One region of the Terrabacter sp. 2TAF16 genome, then DNA from elsewhere that is predicted to be linked to it. Evidence: predicted binding sites of a transcription regulator. Region 1 holds the regulator's gene; each other region holds the start of a gene.
What was found. Region 1 encodes LexA, which represses DNA repair genes until DNA is damaged. Its sites were predicted from a motif close to TCGAACANNTGTTCGA; they were not measured.

Region 1 (2,179 bases):
CTTCCGAGGACAGCCACGCTAGGCAAGGCGCCCGAGGACTCGAGCCCGTCATCCACAGGGGTCGGGAACGGCAGCTGCGGGCACAGCAGGACGCCGCACCCCGGTCAGGGATGCGGCGTCCGGGGCAGGAACGGCGGGGTCGAAGCGCCGCTACCGCCAGCCGCTGAAGGTGGAGCCAACGCGGCGGATCGGAAGGGCCGGGACGGGCGCAGCCGGACACACGGCATACGTCCTCGGCCGGCCCAGGAGGCCCCGGGTCAGCGACCCGGGACGACGAGCTGCTGGCCGGCGTGGACCGAGCTGGTGCTGAGCGCGTTGGCGATCTGCAACTCGACGACACCCTCGGCCGTGGTGAGCTCAGGCAGCTCGCGGGCGGCGATGCCCGACAGGGTCTGGCCGGACCGGACCGTGATCGTGCGCGGCTCGCCCGTGGCCGACGCGAGCTGACCGGCGAGTCCGACGCCGAGGAGGGAGACGACGCCCGCGACGAGGAGCGTCACGACGAGGCGACCGAAACGCGTCAGGCGCATCGGCGGCCTCGCGGCACGCGCCGCACGAGCGGCCTCCGGCCCGGTGGGGACGAGGACGAGACGGGGCCGACCGGTCGGCTGCGACCGCGCGGGCTCCTCGGTGTGCGGCTGACGAACGGCCTCGAGGACGATGGCGCTCATGGTGACCTCCCCTTGCTCCTGATCTGGCGAACACGTGTTCGATAGAACGTCTGTACGAGTTGTAGCACGTATGTTCGATGAAGTCGAGACACGCATCGAACAGGTGTTTGGCAACTGTGTTCGAACTGCGTAGTCTTTCCTCACACCACAGACCTCACCAGCCACCACTGACACTGGCCCCACACCCAGCGTCACGACGCGGACTGACGAGCCGACGAAGGGGACACCATGGGCGTGACCGAGCTTCCCGATCGCGAGACCGGCGACGGTCTCACCGTCCGCCAGCGGCGGGTGCTCGAGGTCATCCGCAACTCCGTCGACCGGCGCGGCTACCCGCCGAGCATGCGCGAGATCGGCGACGCCGTCGGCCTCGCCAGCCCTTCGAGCGTCTCCCACCAGCTCAACGCCCTCGTCGCCAAGGGCTACCTGCGACGCGACCCGAACCGGCCGCGGGCCCTCGAGGTCGTCTCTCCCGACGCGAAGGCCGAGGAGCTCGGCTACCGCGGAGGCGACCCGACCGTGCCACGTCCACGGGGCGACCACTACGACACCGAGACCGACTCGGGCGACGCGCGCCCCGAGGCCTCCTATGTCCCGGTGCTCGGCCAGATCGCCGCCGGCGTGCCGATCACGGCCGAGGAGGTCGTCGAGGACGTCTTCCCGCTGCCCAAGCAGCTCGTGGGCGAGGGCGATCTCTTCCTGCTCAAGGTCACCGGCGACTCGATGGTCGAGGCCGCCATCTGCGACGGCGACTGGGTCGTCGTGCGCCAGCAGCAGCACGCCGAGAACGGCGACGTCGTGGCCGCGATGCTCGACAACGAGGCGACGGTCAAGACGTTCAAGCGCACCGACGGGCACGTGTGGCTCATGCCGCACAACCCTGACTTCTCGCCCATCGACGGCGACCACGCGACGATCCTCGGCAAGGTCACGGCGGTCCTGCGCCGGCTCTGACGACGCGCCGCTCCCCCACCCGACGACGGATGCCGTCGGCGCCCCTCGCGCCGGCGGCATCGTCGCGTCCGGGAGGCGTATCGGACGCGACGGCGCGAGACTCTGACTCGTGAGTCCTGCGAAGGAGACCGCCATGGCACCCGGCCGCACCCGCGACGTCGTCTTCACCTACCGCTACCTGCGCGGCGCAATGATCGCCCTGCTCCTCATGCTGCTCCTCTCGGTGGGCTACCAGTGGTGGTGGGAGACCGACCACTCGTGCTGGCTCGGCTCGATCAGCGCGTACTACTACACGCCGGCGCGGACCGTCTTCGTCGGCTCGCTGTGCGCGCTCGGGGCCAGCCTCATCGCCTACAAGGGGCACTCGCCCGAGGAGGACGTGCTGCTCAACTTCTCGGGCTTCATGGCCTTCGTCGTCGCCATGGTCCCGACGGTGCCGGACGGGCGGTGCGGGCCGAACGCGTACACCCAGACCCCGGCCGAGATCGCCGCGGCCGTGCGCAACAACATCTGGTCTCTCGTCGTCGTCGCCGTCCTCGCGGCCCTCGTGGCCG
Region 2 (2,179 bases), on a different contig from region 1:
GCGGACGAAGCCGTGCTCGACGCCCATGTCGATGAGGCCGCCCTCACGCGAGATGCCGTGGCCGTAGAGGATGTCGAACTCGGCCTGCTTGAACGGCGGGGAGACCTTGTTCTTGACGACCTTGACGCGGGTGCGGTTGCCGACCGGCTCGGTGCCGTCCTTGAGGGTCTCGATGCGACGCACGTCGAGGCGGACCGAGGCGTAGAACTTCAGCGCCTTGCCACCGGTCGTCGTCTCGGGCGAGCCGAACATGACGCCGATCTTCTCGCGGAGCTGGTTGATGAAGATCGCCGTGGTGCCGGTGTTGTTGAGGGCGCCGGTGAGCTTGCGCAGCGCCTGGCTCATGAGTCGTGCCTGCAGGCCCACGTGGCTGTCGCCCATCTCACCCTCGATCTCGGCGCGCGGCACGAGGGCCGCCACGGAGTCGATGACGATGATGTCGATGGCACCCGAGCGGATCAGCATGTCGGCGATCTCGAGCGCCTGCTCGCCCGTGTCGGGCTGCGACACGAGCAGGGCGTCGGTGTCGACACCGAGCTTCTTCGCGTAGTCCGGGTCGAGCGCGTGCTCGGCGTCGATGAACGCCGCGATGCCACCGGCCTTCTGCGCGTTGGCGACCGCGTGGAGCGCGACGGTCGTCTTGCCCGAGGACTCCGGGCCGTAGATCTCGACGACGCGTCCGCGCGGCAGACCGCCGATGCCGAGAGCGACGTCGAGGGCGATCGATCCGGTGGGGATCACCTCGATGGGCGGACGGATGTCGTCGCCGAGGCGCATCACCGCACCCTTGCCGTAGCTCTTCTCGATCTGGCCCATCACCGAGGAGAGGGCCTTGTCCTTGTCCTTTTCCTGCACCGAAGCCATGTCGGTCACCTATCTGCCGTCTGCGTTGCGGTCGTCTACCTTCGACCCGGGCCACGGCCTCGTGCTGCGAGGTCCGCTGTCGGGTCAGACGCTAGGTGCCGGCGCCGACATCGGGAGGATCCACGAGACGGCCTGTGGACGATGCGGGTGGTGGCGCAGGACCTGTGGAGAACACTACCGAACAGGTGTTCGAAGTCCGCACGACACGCCGATCCCGGGTCAGCGTGTCGCTCTCAGCCGCGTCAGCGCCCGGTCGAACGCGGCGTACGCCGGGTCGGAGAAGAGCCAGAACCGCGCCTCGCGCACCCCGACGTGCACCGTGAGCGCTGCCGCCAGCGCCTCGAGCGACACCCCCGCCGCCGCGTCGAGCGGGTAGCCGTAGACCCCGCACGAGACGGCGGGGAAGGCGAGCACCGCGCAGCCGGCGGCGTCGGCGACCTCGACCGACCGCACGTAGCAGCTCGCCAGGAGCTCCGGCTCACCGTCACCTCCCCCTCGCCAGACCGGGCCGACCGTGTGGATGACGTGCCGCACGGGCAGCCGACCGGCGCCGGTGATCTTCGCGTCGCCGGTGTCGCACCCGCCGAGCAGCCGGCACTCGGCGAGCAGAGCCGGCCCCGCTGCCCGGTGGATCGCCCCGTCGACACCGCCGCCGCCCAGCAGGGACCGGTTCGCGGCATTGACGATGGCGTCGGCCGAGGCGTCGCTCGTGATGTCGCCGTGCCGCAGCGTGATCCGCGACAGACCGGGGTCGAGCGACGCCGGCATCAGCGACCAGCCTGACCGCCCTGGGCCCCCCGAGCGACACGGGTGTCACGTCCGAGACGTCGCTCCGGTGGCACGTCCATGTCGACGCACAGCGCTTCCCACACCGCACGCGGCGCCTCGCCGTCGGCGAGGGCCTGAACGACGGTGCGGTTGCCGAGCGCACCCAGCACGTGGTCACGGGCGAGCGACCCGGCATACGCCGCGCCGAACTCGTCGTCCATCAAGGTCCAGAAGTGGCTGATCCGCACCACTGCAGTGTGCCACCCGTGGCACCGGAACCGTTCCACGCGAATCCGTCGTCGGAGCGTTATCGCAACCGGCCGCGGACGTCCGGCGCTGCCGGTATCGTCCTCTCGTCCCGCGCGCAACCGCAGGACGCACCGAACTCTTCAGGGGAGCACACCATGACCGAGCCCACCGAGCCCACCGGGCCCACCGAGCCCACCGAGCCCACCGAGCCCACGCACGGGGCGAGCCAGCCCTACACCTACCCGACGCCCGCCGGAGCGGCCGAGACCGTTCCCGGCGAGGTCACGCTCTCCGACGA
Region 3 (2,179 bases), on a different contig from region 1:
CGCCCTCCACCGGACGGTTCCAGAGCCAGCAGTCGATGTCGGCTGCGGACCCGCTGATCTCGGCCGCCGCGGCGTCGTCCGGTCCGTCGCTGACGAGGAAGCGCTGCACGTCGATCTCGTCGCCGTTCCACGTGCCGGTGATGCGCACGGGAGTGACCGTCCACGCGTGCATGGCATCGACCGTCGCGATCGTCACCGGCGCCGAGACCGGTACGTGCGTCAGGTCCGGCTCGGGCTCGTGGCCGCGCATGATCCGCAGGGCCTCGTCGATGCCGTCGGCGGCCAGCCGACAGTCGAGCGGGGTCCGCTCACCCACCGTGACCTCGGCGTCGACGCGGTGCACCATCGCCTCGTGGGCCTGGCGACGGCGGATGTAGCCGGCGGTCTGGTCCTCGTCGTACCACATCCACAGCGGCGTCTCGGGCGCCAGCTCGCCGAGCACCCGCTGAAGCCGCTCGCTCGAGCGGTCGAAGAAGGCGAGCAGCCCGCCGCGGTCGCCCGGACGCTCCTCGCGGCTCGCGTTCATCGCGTCGAGGTCGGCCGGATCGGTGAGCCTGCGCTCGGCGATCTCGCCCCAGAACCACTGCACCTCGCCGAGGTGCCACAGCAGGTCGTCGGCGTCCCAGTCGGGACACGTCGGCACGCGGGCGTCCGCTGGGGCCGTCGCGAGCACGGTCCGGAAGCGGGCCGAGTCGGCCGCGAGGTGGTCGAGGAAGGGAAGGGGGCCACCTGAGCGGCTGGACGGCATACGTGGGTCTCCTGTCAGCGAACACCGGCTACACGGAACTGCACCGAGATGCGCGGCCCCATCGGCTCGGACGTCTTCGGCACCGAGTGGTCCCATGTCCGCTGGCACGAGCCGCCCATCACGACGAGGTCACCATGTCCCAGGGGATAGCGCAAGCTCTTTGTCGTCGAGCCGGGGATCGGTCCGCCGTCACGAGGGCGGAGGGCGAGTGTGCGTGCGGAACCGAGCGACAGGATCGCGATCATCGTGTCGCTGTCGCGCGAGCGCCCGATGCGGTCGCCGTGCCAGGCGACGCTGTCGCGACCGTCGCGGTAGAGGCACAGGCCGGCCGTGACGAACGGTTCGCCGAGCTCGGGCGCGTAGTGACGGCTCAGGGCGTCGCGGGCCTCGACGAGCATCGGGTGGGGCAGCCTCTCGTCGCCGGCGTAGAACTTCGTCAGCCGGGGGACGTCGACGACGGAGTCGTACATCTGCCGGCGCTCGGCGTGCCACGGCACGTCACGCAGCAGGGCCGTGAAGAGCTCGTCGCCGGCCGCGAGCCAGCCGGGACGGACGTCGACCCACGCGCCGTGGGCCAGGTGGTGGCGGGTCTTCCCGGTGCCGACGTCGCGCAGCGTCATCGCGTCGGTGAGGTCGAGGAGCGAACCCTGGAGAGAGAGGTCCATGGCCCCACGATAGCCCACGGGTCGAACGGGTGTTCGACTCGTTGCGGTGTTTCGCGGCGACCTCGTGGAGACCGGCGCGTGCGGTGCCACCGACGCCTCGGCGGGGGAGACAATGGACCCATGCCCCTCTACCGTGACGAGGCGATCGTCCTGCGCACCCACAAGCTGGGCGAGGCCGACCGCATCATCACGATGCTGACCCGCACGCGGGGTCGGGTCCGCGCCGTCGCCAAGGGAGTGCGCCGCACGAAGTCGCGCTTCGGGTCGCGCCTCGAGCCCGGCATGGTCATCGACGTGCAGTGCTACGAGGGTCGCAACCTCGACACCGTCACGCAGGTCGAGACCCTGGCGCCCTACGGCGACGCGATCGCCCGTGACTACATCGCCTACACGTGCGCCACCTCGATGCTCGAGACGGCGCTGCAGCTCACCGAAGAGCACGAGCCGCAGACGCAGCAGTACCTCCTGCTCGCCGGCGCGCTGCGCTCCCTCGCCGAGCGCACCCACGACGCCGGGCTCGTCCTCGACGCCTACCTGCTGCGCTCGCTCGCCGTCGCCGGCTGGGCACCGAGCTTCGTCGACTGCGCGAAGTGCGGCGCCCCGGGCCCGCACCGGGCCTTCAACGTGCAGGCCGGCGGCGCCGTGTGCTCCGTATGCCGTCCGCCCGGCTCGAGCGCCCCCGCCCCCGAGACCTTCGAGCTGCTCGCGTCACTGCTGACCGGCGACTGGGACGTCGCCGACGCAAGCGACGAGCGCTGCCGTCGGC
Region 4 (2,179 bases), on a different contig from region 1:
AGGCCGGTGCTGCTGCCCCGGGCCAGCACCGTGACCCGCGGGAGCCGCGGGTCGACGAGGGCGCCGCCACGGACCGGGGTGCGCACGGGACGGCTGCGCTGGCGCTCGGGGTGCTCGGGGCCGAGGGCGAGATCGACGCCGAGGACCGGCGCGACGTCGTGCTCCATGCAGGAGCGGACGAACTTCACGGCGCCGTAGAGCCCGTCGCGGTCGGTCAGGGCGAGCGCCGGCTGCCCGAACGCCGCGGCACGCTCGACGAGCTGGTGCGGCTTGGCCGTGCCGTAGCGCATGGAGTAGCCGGACGCGACGTGCAGGTGCACGAAGCTCTCGGTGCTGCCGGCCGCGCTGCTCGTGCGGCCGCTGGTGATGGTAGTGGTCATGCCGGTCGTCACCCGCTCGCCCGGCTCCTCGAGACCGGGGTGATCGACTGCGGCAGCGGGATCGTCGCAGGGACACCGAGGAGGTCCTGGACGATCTCGAGGAACATCTCGGCCTGGCGCAGCAGGTCGTCGGACTCGCGTGCGCTGATGTGACCGCCGCGGTCGATGACCGACCGGTGCGCCGAACAGGCGGCGAAGAAGGCGGCCCACTCCCCCAGCTCCGGGGCCACCCCGGGCAGCACCTGCCACACGCTGCGCGGTCGCGAACGTGGCGACGGCACGGTGCGGGCGGCGACGAGGGCCGCGGCGGCGCGCAGGGCTCCGAGGTGGGCGTCGCGATAGCGCTCGGACGCGTCGCTCGTGCGGCACGCGGTCTCGAGGGTGGTCCGGCCCCGCTCGAGCAGGTCGAGCACGGCGACCGAGATGGGTGGGCGGCGCAGGTCGTGGGCGGTGGTCATGGTGGTTCCTCTCCTCTCTCGTATCATGGGCTCAGTCGGCGACCCGGACGAGCGACCAGTGGTCGCCGCGCGGGGACTCGTCGTGGGCGAGGTCGTAGACCCCGGGCGTGAACGACCATCCCGGGCTCGCCTCGACGCGCCAGACGTGCTGCTCGCTCGCCGCGGCGACGAGCGTCTCGCCGGGACGGACCTGCGCCTCGTCGGCCTCGAGCGCGTCGTGCCACCAGGCCCGCCGCTCGCGCCACTGGGCGAGGACGCCTCGGACGACGTAGAGGCGCCCGCGCCAGATGAACGCCTCGGGCGGCGCCTCGAGGGACCCGGCCTCGGAACCCGAGGGTCCCGACGACCCGGAGTCCCGTGAGGACCTCGAGGACCCGGGCGGACAGGTCGACCTTCCGACCGGACCACCGGAGCCCACGACGGACTGCTCCTGCTGCTCCCGCTCGCGCACTCTCACCTGCACGGCGTCACTGAACCTGCGCACCACGACACGTCTCCCTCGGACACGTCGAGGCCGGACATCACGACCCAGACCACCCGCGCCCCACACGAGCGGTCCGACACCAACCGACGACTTGAACTGACAACTGACTGACAACTGACTGGCTCGGACACCGGCTCGGACCTCACCTCCCGGGCACCTCACCCGAAGAGACGACGTTCGAACACCTGTTCGATACTCGAAGCCTAACCCCTGGCGCCGACAGCCTGTCAAGACGGTCCGCGGGTCACGTCCACGCGATCCCGAGCCGCCGCAGCCGACCTCTCCGCACGCGTCCGTTTCGCCCCGCTCCGGACCGATCTGAGTACCCGTGCTCAGGTCCGTGCGGCGTCCCCGGCGACAGAGTGATGGCGCGGGTTCGGTCCGCGAACGGAGGGGCGCAGGGGTCCTGTCCGCTCACGGATCGGGCCCGTTCCGCTGCCCCCTTCCGCCGCCTGCAGCGCGCCCCGTTGCGCCACCCCCGGGAATACGGGAGCGTCAGGGACGTTGGACCTGGGCTCGGCCGACCGGTCGGGCCACAGCCGCACCGGCGCACCGGCGACCGGCGCACGACCGAAGGGGTGTCGTGGGCGCCGAGCTCATCCCCATGGCCTTCACCACCGGGTGGGGCAGCGGCATCAACGCGTACGCCGTCGTGCTCGTCCTCGGGCTGGCCGACAAGGTCTTCAACCTGAGCCAGATCCCGAACGCCTTGGCTCGCACCGACGTGCTCATCGGGGCGGGCGTCCTCTTCGTCGTCGAGATGTTCGCCGACAAGATCCCCTACGTCGACTCGGCCTGGGACTCCGTGCACACCGTCGTCAGACCGGCCGTCGGGGCGACGATCGGCTACCTCATCG

Region 2: the regulator LexA is predicted to act here: its motif matches at 1,042-1,057, upstream of recA (recombinase RecA).
Region 3: the regulator LexA is predicted to act here: its motif matches at 1,435-1,450, upstream of AB4Z14_RS07580 (alpha-ketoglutarate-dependent dioxygenase AlkB).
Region 4: the regulator LexA is predicted to act here: its motif matches at 1,500-1,515, upstream of AB4Z14_RS15305 (DUF6504 family protein).

The regions. Positions count from the first base shown of each region.
Region 1 covers NZ_JBFRFZ010000007.1:164,760-166,938, forward strand. The annotation lists gene AB4Z14_RS12765 (LysM peptidoglycan-binding domain-containing protein) at 258-671, opposite strand; gene lexA (transcriptional repressor LexA) at 900-1,625, shown strand; gene AB4Z14_RS12775 (hypothetical protein) at 1,735-2,179, shown strand, end outside.
Region 2 covers NZ_JBFRFZ010000005.1:128,733-130,911, forward strand. The annotation lists gene recA (recombinase RecA) at 1-864, opposite strand, end outside; gene AB4Z14_RS07840 (O-acetyl-ADP-ribose deacetylase) at 1,084-1,632, opposite strand; gene AB4Z14_RS07845 (DUF3046 domain-containing protein) at 1,632-1,880, opposite strand; gene AB4Z14_RS07850 (DUF3352 domain-containing protein) at 2,037-2,179, shown strand, end outside.
Region 3 covers NZ_JBFRFZ010000005.1:71,142-73,320, reverse strand. The annotation lists gene AB4Z14_RS07585 (maleylpyruvate isomerase family mycothiol-dependent enzyme) at 1-748, opposite strand, end outside; gene AB4Z14_RS07580 (alpha-ketoglutarate-dependent dioxygenase AlkB) at 763-1,413, opposite strand; gene recO (DNA repair protein RecO) at 1,534-2,179, shown strand, end outside.
Region 4 covers NZ_JBFRFZ010000009.1:129,167-131,345, reverse strand. The annotation lists gene AB4Z14_RS15315 (DNA polymerase III subunit alpha) at 1-380, opposite strand, end outside; gene AB4Z14_RS15310 (SAV_6107 family HEPN domain-containing protein) at 389-838, opposite strand; gene AB4Z14_RS15305 (DUF6504 family protein) at 870-1,301, opposite strand; gene AB4Z14_RS15300 (DUF4126 domain-containing protein) at 1,906-2,179, shown strand, end outside.